DNA from 2 places in the Paraclostridium dentum genome. Region 2 is predicted to be linked to the other one. Evidence: a T-box and tRNA genes for the amino acid it is inferred to sense, from the RefSeq annotation. Region 2 holds a T-box; the other holds one or more tRNA genes.
The links. The T-box of region 2 lies ahead of asnS (asparagine--tRNA ligase). A T-box ahead of a tRNA ligase gene usually reads a tRNA of that ligase, here a tRNA-Asn.
Positions count from the first base shown of each region.

Region 1: it encodes a tRNA-Asn, which carries the amino acid that the T-box ahead of asnS (asparagine--tRNA ligase) is inferred to sense. The anticodon was not compared.

Region 1 covers NZ_CP183813.1:773,890-779,758, forward strand. Annotated here, with positions in the region: gene ACN6I1_RS03405 (PolC-type DNA polymerase III) at 1-1,914, shown strand, start outside; gene ACN6I1_RS03410 (CPBP family intramembrane glutamic endopeptidase) at 2,020-2,679, shown strand; tRNA gene ACN6I1_RS03415 (tRNA-Cys) at 2,773-2,846, shown strand; tRNA gene ACN6I1_RS03420 (tRNA-Asn) at 2,856-2,931, shown strand; tRNA gene ACN6I1_RS03425 (tRNA-Thr) at 2,937-3,011, shown strand; gene ACN6I1_RS03430 (alpha/beta hydrolase) at 3,123-4,067, shown strand; gene rimP (ribosome maturation factor RimP) at 4,259-4,720, shown strand; gene nusA (transcription termination factor NusA) at 4,757-5,830, shown strand; gene rnpM (RNase P modulator RnpM) at 5,849-5,869, shown strand, end outside.
Region 2 covers NZ_CP183813.1:1,125,543-1,131,411, forward strand. Annotated here, with positions in the region: gene cspBA (bifunctional germination protease/germinant receptor pseudoprotease CspBA) at 1-1,578, shown strand, start outside; gene cspC (bile acid germinant receptor pseudoprotease CspC) at 1,598-3,265, shown strand; gene ACN6I1_RS04950 (DUF3787 domain-containing protein) at 3,326-3,520, shown strand; gene ACN6I1_RS04955 (hypothetical protein) at 3,570-3,965, opposite strand; T-box leader at 4,094-4,326, shown strand; gene asnS (asparagine--tRNA ligase) at 4,382-5,782, shown strand.

The sequences.
Region 1 (5,869 bases), 350 kb from region 2:
ATTGAGGATATAAAACCAATTCCGGATGATACATATCCACCTGTAATAGAAGGCTCTGATGTAGAACTTAGGGAAATGTGCTATGAAAAGGCAAAAAGAATTTATGGAGATCCTATGCCAGAAGTAGTTGAATCAAGATTAGATAGAGAATTAAACTCTATAATTGGAAATGGGTATGCGGTTATGTACATCATTTCTCAAAAACTTGTTACTAAATCATTAAGAGATGGATATCTAGTTGGATCTAGGGGATCGGTTGGGTCATCTTTTGCGGCTACTATGAGTGATATAACAGAAGTTAATCCATTACCTGCTCACTATATATGCGAAAATGAAGAATGTAAATATTCTTATTTTTATGAAATAGGAGAGTGGGGATCAGGAGCGGACTTACCAGATAAAGATTGTCCAAAATGTGGAAGACCTCTAAAAAAAGATGGTCATGATATACCGTTTGAAGTTTTCTTAGGATTTGAAGGAGATAAAGAACCGGATATAGACTTAAACTTCTCTGGTGATTATCAGCCAATAATTCATAAATATACAGAGGAACTATTTGGTGAAGGGTATGTTTATAGAGCTGGAACTATAGGTACAGTAGCAGAAAAAACCGCATTTGGATATGCTAAAAAATATATAGAGGAAAATAATATAAACACTACTTCAGCGGAAGCATTAAGGTTAGCAAATGGATGTACAGGAGTAAAAAGAACATCAGGTCAACATCCTGGTGGAGTTATGGTTGTTCCTCATTATAAAGATGTGTATGATTTTACACCTATACAATATCCTGCAAATGATACTTCATGTGGAGTAATAACTACTCATTTTGACTATCACTCTATAAGTGGTAGAATACTTAAATTAGATATACTAGGGCACGATGTGCCTACCATAATAAGAATGCTTGAAGATATAACAGGAATAGATGCTACAACAATACCATTAGATGATAAAGAAACTATGTCATTATTTACATCAACAGATGCATTAGGAGTAACACCAGAAGAAATAAATTGTCCAATAGGGTCTCTAGCAATACCAGAGTTTGGAACTAAGTTTGTTAGACAAATGTTACTTGATACCAAGCCAACTACATTTGCAGAGCTTGTTCGTATATCTGGGCTTTCTCATGGTACTGACGTTTGGCTAAATAATGCGCAAGAGTTAGTTCAAAAGGAAATAGTAGGTCTTAAGGATGTTATATCTACTCGTGACGATATAATGAACTACCTTATATTTAAAGGATTACCTCCTAAAATGGCCTTTACAATAATGGAAAGTGTTAGAAAAGGTAGAGGGTTAAAACCTGAGCATATAGAAGAAATGGAGAAAAATGATGTCCCAGAGTGGTATATATGGTCATGCCAGCAAATTAAATACATGTTCCCTAAAGCGCATGCTGTTGCATATGTAATGATGTCATTTAGGCTTGCATATTGCAAGGTTCATTATCCAGAAGCTTTTTATGCAACTTATTTTACAACTAAGGCAGAAGATTTTGACGCAGATTTAATTGTAAAAGGATTAGGGGCGATAAAATCAAAGATAAGAGAAATTGAAGAATTAGGAAATGAAGCAACTACTAAAGAAAAAAATATGCTAACAGTTTTAGAAGTTGCTCTTGAAATGTATGCAAGAGGTATAAATATAATACCAGTTGATATATATAAATCGGATGCTAAAAATTTCCAAGTTGTAGGTGAAAAAACTTTATTACCACCTATGATAGCTCTACAAGGGGTGGGAGAGAATGCAGCAATAAATATTCAAAATGAAAGGGATAATGGAGAATTTATATCTAAAGAAGATCTTAGAAAGAGAACTAAAATTTCAAAAACTGTAATTGAAACTTTAACAAATCATGGATCTTTAGAAAATATGAGTGATAAGAATCAATTATCATTATTCTAATAAATAGGATTATAACTTATGGAAACTTGTGAGTTATAATCCTATTTGTACATATGAGGACTTTGAGTATATAATTAAAATGAATATAAAAAAGGGGGAATTATTATGAATACAAACTTAATTTCGTTGATTATAGGGATTTGTGATGTTTTAATAATTTTTATTTGCTTAAAAATATCGAAAAAAATATTTCCGGGGAAAAATAAGGAGTTTAATAAAAGTAAAAGTGGGTTTTTAGTAAAAAAAAGTATGGTGAGTTGTATATGCATGATTTTAGGATTTGTTTTAGTGAAAAGTGTTATAATATCAAATTGGATTTTATATTTACATATAGTTCCATCAAAAAATATTTTTAATACATATATGCAAAATGCTACTATCATAAATACGATAGTAATTAGTATTCAAGTTATTATAATAGGTCCTATAATTGAAGAATTAATCTTTAGAAAAATTTTACTTGGAAAGCTATTAGAAAAATTTATTAATAGACCTATAAAAGCTATAGTATATTCAGCTTTAATATTTGGAATTGTTCATTTAAATATTATACAAGGTGTAGCTGCATTTGGAGGAGGAATAATATTAGGTTTAATTTATTATTATACTAAATCTATTAAAGCAACTATATTTGCCCATATATTAAATAATTTTTTAATTATAATACCAAATCCAATAGGCTTATGGATGAATGTAATATATTTAATAGTAGGATTTTATCTAATTAAAAAAGCAAATGATAAACTGAAATTATGTACATGTTAAGTGTCGAAAAAAATCGAAAGAAAAAGTGAAAAAATTAATAAAAAAGGTTAACAAAATTTAAAAAACATAATATAATAATACTGTAAGAAATGAGGCGACATAGCCAAGTGGTAAGGCAGTGGACTGCAACTCCTTGATCCCCAGTTCGAATCTGGGTGTCGCCTCCAAAATAAAATGGGAATATAGCTCAGTTGGTAGAGCAATTGACTGTTAATCAATGGGTCACAGGTTCGAGTCCTGTTATTCCCGCCATATATGCTAGTGTGGCTCAACGGTAGAGCAGCTGACTTGTAATCAGCAGGTTGTAGGTTCGATTCCTATCACTAGCTCCAATTATAGACAAGCTAATAATAGCTTGTTTTTTTTGTGTTAAAAAAGTAGAAAATAGTTGGATTTTATTATATACTAAGTATTAGCACCAAGTGATAAAATGGGAGGAATTAATGAAAAAATCAATTATAGTAGTATTTTTAATCAGTTTAGTTTTATTAATAGGGTCTTGTGTAGTAGGGTATTTAGTGTATGATGGGTCTGTTGGATCTAGTCAAAAAATAAAAAATGAAGATATAGTAGAAGTTTTTTCACATAGAGAAAGTAAGCCTTTAGATAAGTTAAAAAAATATAAGTACGAAGATGTTTTTATAAACTCACCTGAAAATGGATACAAAATAGAAGGCAAATTTATAAAGTCAAATACACCTACCGATAAAAGTATAATCTTAGTTCATGGAATTGAAAGTAATTATTATGAATATCTAGAAAAAGCATATGAATATCTAGAGCATGGTTATAATGTAATGCTATATAACCAAAGACATACAGGCCATACTGGTGGAAATGATTATACGTTTGGACTTTATGAAAGATATGATTTGGAAAATGTAGCCAAGTTTGTGAAACAAAAATACCCAAATGGACTATTAGGGGCTCATGGACATTCAATGGGGGCTGCAACTGTTGTTATGCATTCAGAAATCAATGAAAAAAATAAGTATGTAGATTTTTATATAGCGGATTCTCCTTATCATGAGATGCAAGATGCGATAAGGCTAGGGATTGAAGATGAAAATATACCTCTATTACCTGTTGGGTATGCTAAATTTATGGGGAATTTATATACAAAAGTTAAATCTGGGTTTAGCTATGAAGACGTAAAGCCATATAAAGCTGTTCAGTATATTACAACTCCTATGTTTTTAATACATGGAAAAGAGGATAAAGTATGTTCTCCAAATAGTAGTAAAATAATTTATGACAATATACCTCATAACAAGAAAGAGTTATGGTTAATCGATGGAGTTCAACATGTTAATGGATATGATATATTAGGAAAAGAATATTTTGATAGAATATATAAATTTATTGATAATGAAGTTCAAAAAAATTAAATTTTAAGCTATTAAAAATAGGATAAAACATTGAATAATACTAGAAAGTTTGCAAATAAAAACAATGTATGGTATTATAGTATATAAAATAGTATAAAATGTAAAAACTAAGAGTGAGACGGAAAGTTCTCACTCTTTTATTTATAGTGCTTATAGACTATAAAATAACAACTGAATAGGAGGTAAGTCGAATGAAAAAAAGTACAGAAGCAATGATAGAAGAATTAGTACTTCCAATAACTAATGAAAATAACATCGAAATCGTTGATGTTGAATATGTTAAAGAAGCGGGCGAATATTACTTAAGAATATTTATAGATAAAGATGGGGGTGTATCTTTAAACGACTGTGAAGTTGTAACTAGAGCTATAAACCCTATATTAGATGAAAAAGATCCGATAAAAGAAAACTACTTCTTAGAAGTATCTTCACCAGGACTTGATAGACCACTTAAAAAAGAAAAAGACTTTGTAAGATATGCTGGTAGAGATGTAGAAGTTAAATTATATAAACCTATAAATGGATTAAAACATTTTGAAGCGGAATTAGTTGAACTAGCTGAAAATAAAGTAGTTAAATTAATAGTAGACGGTGAAGAGATGGAATTTGATAAAAAAGATATAGCACTTATAAGACTTGCTGTAAAATTCTAATTAAAACTTAATATAGAAAAATAGGAGGATAAAGAAATGAACCACGAGTTTGTAGACGCATTAGAAGAATTAGAAAAAGATAGAGGAATAGATAAAGAAATACTTATAGATACTATAGAACAAGCATTATTAACTGCTTATAAAAAGAACTTTGGATCGGCTCAAAATGTTAGAGTATATTTTGATAGAGAAAAAGGAGATGTAAAGGTTTACTCTCAAAGGATAGTTGTTGACTCAGAAGATATATATGATACTTTCTTAGAAATTGAAATAGATGAGGCTAGAGAAATAAGCCCTAACTATGAAATTGGTGATATAATAGAAAATGAGATAACTACTACAGAATTCGGAAGAATAGCAGCTCAAACTGCAAAGCAAGTAGTTGTTCAAAGAATAAGAGAAGCTGAAAGAGATATAGTGTATAATGAGTTTATAGACAAACAAGATGAAATAGTTACTGGAGAGGTTGCTAGAGTAAACAAAAACATAGTGCATGTAAATCTTGGAAGAATAGAAGCTATAATGACTCAAGCGGAGCAAATACCAGGAGAGCATTATCAAGCAGGACAAAAAATAAAGGTTTATATATTAGAAGTGAAGAAAACTAATAAAGGACCTCAAATAAGTGTTTCAAGAAGTCATCCAGGTTTAGTTAAGAGACTATTTGAAATGGAAGTTCCAGAAATATTTGAAGGAACTGTTCAAGTTAAAAGTATTGCAAGAGAAGCTGGATCTAGAACTAAGATGGCAGTTAGCTCAGTAGATGAAAATATAGATCCAATAGGAGCATGTGTTGGACCTAAAGGATCAAGAGTTAAAAATATAGTTGATGAACTAGGCGATGAAAAGATAGATATAATCAAGTACAGTGAAAACCCAGTTGAATTTATATCAGCAGCTCTAAGCCCATCAAAAGTTATGTCTGTAGATGTAAATGAAGAAGAAAAGAGCGCTTTAGTTATAGTTCCAGATTATCAATTATCACTTGCTATAGGTAAAGAAGGTCAAAATGCTAGACTTGCAGCTAAGTTAACTAACTGGAAAATCGATATAAAAAGTGAAACTCAAGCAGCTAAAGAAGCAGCAAATCAAGATGAACTAGATGCTTAGATATAAGGAGTGATACATTTGCAAAAGGTAAAAAAAGTT
Region 2 (5,869 bases):
GAATATACTTATTATGAAATAAGTGATACAGAAGGGGTATTAATACTACCTATAAGAGATCCTAATAGGTATAGTAAATTATTAAAAATAAAATCTTTAAAACTGTTAGATTCAAGTATTGTTATGAATCAACTAGGGACAATAAGTAGAGATATTAGTAATGGTATAGTTGCAAATGAAGAGATAGGAGCTAATTTCTTACAAAATAATTTAAATATGCCTATAACTGGAAGAGGGGTATTGGTTGCAGTTATAGATTCAGGTATAGATTATTTACATGAAGATTTTATATATCCTGATAAGACATCAAAAATAGAATATATATGGGATCAGACTGTAGATGGAAAGCCCCCGAAAGGATATACAGTAGGAACTGAATATTCAAGAGAAGATATAAACAAGGCTATTGAGTCTAACGATAAGAATTTAACTAAAGATGAAACAGGTCATGGAACTATGCTAAGTGGAATATGTTCAGGCCTTGGGAATTTAAATAAGCAATACTTAGGAGTCGCACCAGATTCAGAACTTATAATAGTAAAATTAAAAAAAATTGACAAAAACTATAATAGTACTTTTTTAGAAGCTGGAGTTAGGTATGCATATGAAAAATCCATAGAGTTAAATAAGCCAATAGTTATTAACTTATCTTTAGGAAGCAATAGTTTAATAGGAGCAACAGAAAATGTATTAAAGAAAGAGCCTAGATTTACAAGAGGTGTTTGCATAGTATCTGCAGCAGGAAATGAAGGGAATACACAAACTCACTCAATGGGAAAAATAAGTTTTGTTGGTCAGCAAAAAGATATAGAATTGGAGATTTTTGAAGATGAAAGTCTTTTAGAAATAAATATCTGGGTAAATAAGCCAGATAAAATAAGTGCAGCAGTTATAGCCCCTAGTGGAGAACAAAGTAAATTTATAAAAATATCTAGTTATAATGAAGTTTCAGGGTTGTTTGATCTTGAAGCTACATGGTATGTAATAACGTATGTATATCCAACAGACTATTCAGGCCAAGAACAAATAACCGTACTTCTCAAAAATGCAACTAAGGGAATATGGAAAATAAGATTAAAAGGGGAGTATATAACAAATGGTACTTACAATGCTTATTTGCCAAATCGAGCAATAATAAATCCTGGAACAAAGTTTAGAGATTCTACATCAGCATATACTATCAATTTTCCATCTACATATGGAGATGTAATTTCAGCAGGTGCATATAATTTAGTTGAAAATAGTATATGGCCACCATCATCAAGAGGACCTACAATAAATGGTTTATCAAGACCTGATATAGTAGCTCCGGGAGTTAATATAATTTCAACATATCCTGGAAATAATTATGCAACTCTAACTGGAACATCTGCATCAGGAGCTTATTTAGCAGGATCAGTTGCTTTGTATTTACAATATACACTAGTCGACAACTATTATCCACTGAAAGGTTTTACAAATATGATAAGAACATATATACATGCAGGAGCTAGAAGAAACGCAGAAATAATATATCCAAATGATATTTATGGATATGGTATTTTGGATATTAGAGGAGCTTTTGACCAACTAAAATAAAAAAGGAGGAAATTTTATTTTGGAAAAATCCTACCTTATAATTTATAAAGGTGATATCGCATCTGACTTAACAGAAGCTGGAATAGAAAAATATATGATTTTAAATAATAATCTTACGGTAATATATGTCCCAAATGATTTTAGAGAAGAGCGTTTGAATAGAATTCCTAGTATTACTTGGTGGCAAATTTCAGTTCCTATGAGTTCTTTAATAGAAATAACGAATAATTTAGATGAAGGGGTAAGCGTATCAGATGCTATTGGTACAGATTATATATATAAAAATCCATATATACAATCAACGGGCAAAAACGTTTTAATTGCAATCATAGATTCAGGTATAGATTATTTACATCCAGATTTTATAGAGAATAATAAAACAAAAATAGTATCTATATGGGATCAAGAAAGTGATAAAAAAAAGCCTCCAGATGGATTAATATTTGGAAGTGAATTTACAAGGGATGATATAAATAAAGCTATAGAAGAAAATGATAAAACATTAAGTGAAGATAGTATAGGAACAGGAACTACCGCAGCAGGTATAGCAGCAGGGAGAGGAAATTTAAATTCTCAATATAAAGGCGTCGCTATCGATAGCGAATTAGTTGTTGTTAAACTTAGAGAATATAAAGATACATACAAAAAAGGAAAGATAAACTATCAAAAATCAGATTTTTTAGCAGCTATAAGATATGTATTAGATGTGGCAAAGAAAGAAAATAAGAATATGATAATAAACTTAACTATAGGATTAATTTCTAAATCTATAGTTGAGTCGACTATGTTATCTACATTTAATGAACTATCTAATCCAGGAACTATAGTAGTAAGTGGAGCGGGAAATGAAGGAAATACAGATATTCATTATCGAGGAAATGTAAAAAATAAAGTAGAAGATATAATTATACAAGTTGGGGATCAAACAAACTTAGACATAACATTAGTTGTAAATGGACCTGATAAAATTGGAGCAATTTTGATATCTCCATCAGGCGAAATGAGTTATAAAATTATGTATACACCTGAATATTACACATATAAAGGAAAATTTAATCTAGAAAATACGCCTTATGAGATGAGGCTATCTTATCCTTGGCTAGAATCAGGAAATGAGGAGTTAACGATAAGTTTATATGATATAAAACCTGGTATATGGACACTTAGATTGATTCCTGAATTTACAATAGAAGGAAACTATGATGTTTATTTACCGAATAAAAATATAATTTCTGAAGAAACAAGATTTTCAGATCCTGCATCAGAAGCTACTATAACTATGTATGCAGCATCTGAAAATGTAATAACTATAGGAGCTTACAATGATAAAACTGATAGCATTTGGATAGGATCCTCAAAAGGTCCTGTAAAGTTAAGCCTTATTAAACCAGATATAGTTGCTCCTGGAGTAGATATAATATCAACTTATATAAATAGTTCATACAACACATCTATTGGCACTGGAGTAAGCTCTTCTATAGTAAGTGGAGTATTGGCAATTATGTTTGAATATATAACTTCAGAGTACGAATTTGCTCAAGAACTATTGACAGTACAACCATTAAAAACATATTTAATGTTAGGTGCTACTAAAAAAGACATATATATATACCCAAATATTACCCAAGGATATGGAATATTAAATTTGAAAAATACTATAGTGGAAATTGCAAATAACTTCGAATAAGATGAATTTTATATAATATAATGTAAAAACTAATTACAAAATGAAAAAGAGGTGATTAGTATGACAAATGAAAAAAGTAAACCATTAAATGGAGAAGGAAATAAAAGATTAAAGGCTCATAGACCTGTAAACAATGAATATACAGCAGCATGGGCAGGGACTAAAGAGTTAAAAGACAATAGCAATGTATCTATACCATCGTTAAATAATGTGGAAGAAGCTAAAGATTGGGTAGATAATGGAAGTAAGTTATAAGTAAAAAAATGCTACTTAATTTAATTAAGTAGCGTTTTTTATTCATTTTTTACTCACTAGGTACTAGTATATATTCACCTGATTTTATATTATAATCACTAGAAATAATATCTATATTTTCTTTATAAACAACTTTTCTAAAATCATCAATGTCTTTTATATTTGTATTGTAAGATTTTATTATATCATCTATAGTTTCACCTGAGTTGACTAAGTGCTTTACAAGGTGACGCCCATCCATAACCTTCTTATAGGCTTTGGTATAAGAAAGTTCAGTTAAATCATTAAAAGCAGGTACATTTTCAGATAAATAATTTACAGAAGTATCTAAACAAGTTATGTAATTATATATAGCTTCTTTGAAAACTTGAGACAAAGATGTGCAATCATCAACCACAGGGCCTATGAATAATAATACAACTAAAATTAATAATACATATTTCATGTAAAACAACCTCCTACATAGGAGTATTATAAAATTTGTGAAAAATATACAAATTTTATGAAAAATAAAACATTGACTAGAAAAATATAAGTTGGTATAATCTTAGTAATAATTGAAATAATATAAAAATAAAGACAGTGAAGAGAAGAGTAGATATAAAATGTAGTTACAGCGATTTGAGGATGGTGAAAGCTCAATACGAAGTTTATATTGAAGAACATCTCAGAGTCTCTAACCGAAATTTAAGAGAGTAGGCTTAGACGGAAGGTCCCGTTATAGACCATAAGCAATGCTTAGCTAAGAGGCCATTTTTATGGCAATTAGGGTGGTACCGCGATAGTAATAGTCTTTCGTCCCTTTATTTGGGATGAAGGGCTTTTTTTAATATTTAAATTTAATTTTTAGGAGGACATAAAATGCAAAGAGATTTTATAGAAATTAAAGATCTTTACAGAAACAAAGAAGAATATATCGGTAAAAGTGTAAAAGTAGCTGGATGGATAAGAACATCTAGAGCATCTAAAAATTTCGGATTTATAGAATTAAATGACGGAAGTTTCTTTAAAAATATGCAAGTAGTAATTTCAGATGAGAAGTTAGAAAACTTCAAAGAAATAACTAAGCTTCCAATAAGTTCATCAATACTAGTTGAAGGTGAGCTTGTATCAACAGAAGGGGCAAAACAACCTGTAGAAATACATGCAACTAATATTGAACTAGAAGGAGAATCAGATAGTTCATATCCATTACAAAAGAAAAGACATACTTTAGAGTATTTAAGAACGATAGCTCATTTAAGACCTAGAAGTAACACTTTTTCAGCAGTGTTCAGAGTAAGAAGTTTAGCAGCTTATGCTATACACAAGTTCTTCCAAGATAGAAACTTCGTATATGCACATTCACCAATTATAACAGGAAGTGACTGTGAAGGTGCTGGAGAAATGTTTAGAATAACAACTATGGATTTAAACAGCATACCTAAAAATGAAGAAGGTGCAATAGATTACTCTAAAGACTTCTTTGGAAAAGAAGCTAACCTAACAGTTAGTGGACAATTAAATGCTGAAATAATGGCACTTGCATTTAGAAATGTTTATACATTTGGACCAACATTTAGAGCAGAAAATTCATTCACACAAAGACATGCATCAGAGTTTTGGATGATAGAGCCTGAAATAGTATTTGCTGACTTAGAAGATAACATGGAACTTGCAGAAGATATGATAAAATATGTTATAAGCTATGTTATGGAACATGCTCCAGAAGAAATGGAATTCTTCAATAGTTTCATAGATAAAGGATTAATAGAAAGATTAAATAATGTAGTAAACTCTGAATTTACTAGAATAACATATACTAAAGCTGTAGAAATGTTACAAGAATCAGGTCATGAGTTTGAATATCCAGTTCAATGGGGAGACGACCTTCAAACAGAGCATGAAAGATACTTAACAGAACAAGTATTTAAAGCTCCTGTATTTGTTACAGATTATCCAAAAGACATAAAAGCATTCTATATGAGAATGAATGAAGATGGAAAAACTGTTAGAGCTATGGACCTTTTAGTTCCTGGTGTAGGAGAAATAGTTGGAGGATCTCAAAGAGAAGAGAGACATGATGTATTATTAGATAGAATAAAAGAAATGAATTTAAATGAAGAAGATTACTGGTGGTATTTAGAATTAAGAAAATATGGAACAGCTACTCACTCAGGATTTGGATTAGGATTTGAGAGAATAATAATGTATATGACTGGTATGGCAAACATAAGAGACGTAATACCATTCCCTAGAACTCCGAAAAATGCAGAATTCTAATTTTATGTAATATAACAAAATTTTATTATATATACAAAAGCCCTTAGATATTATCTAAGGGCTTTTAACATTTAAATTAAAATCAAA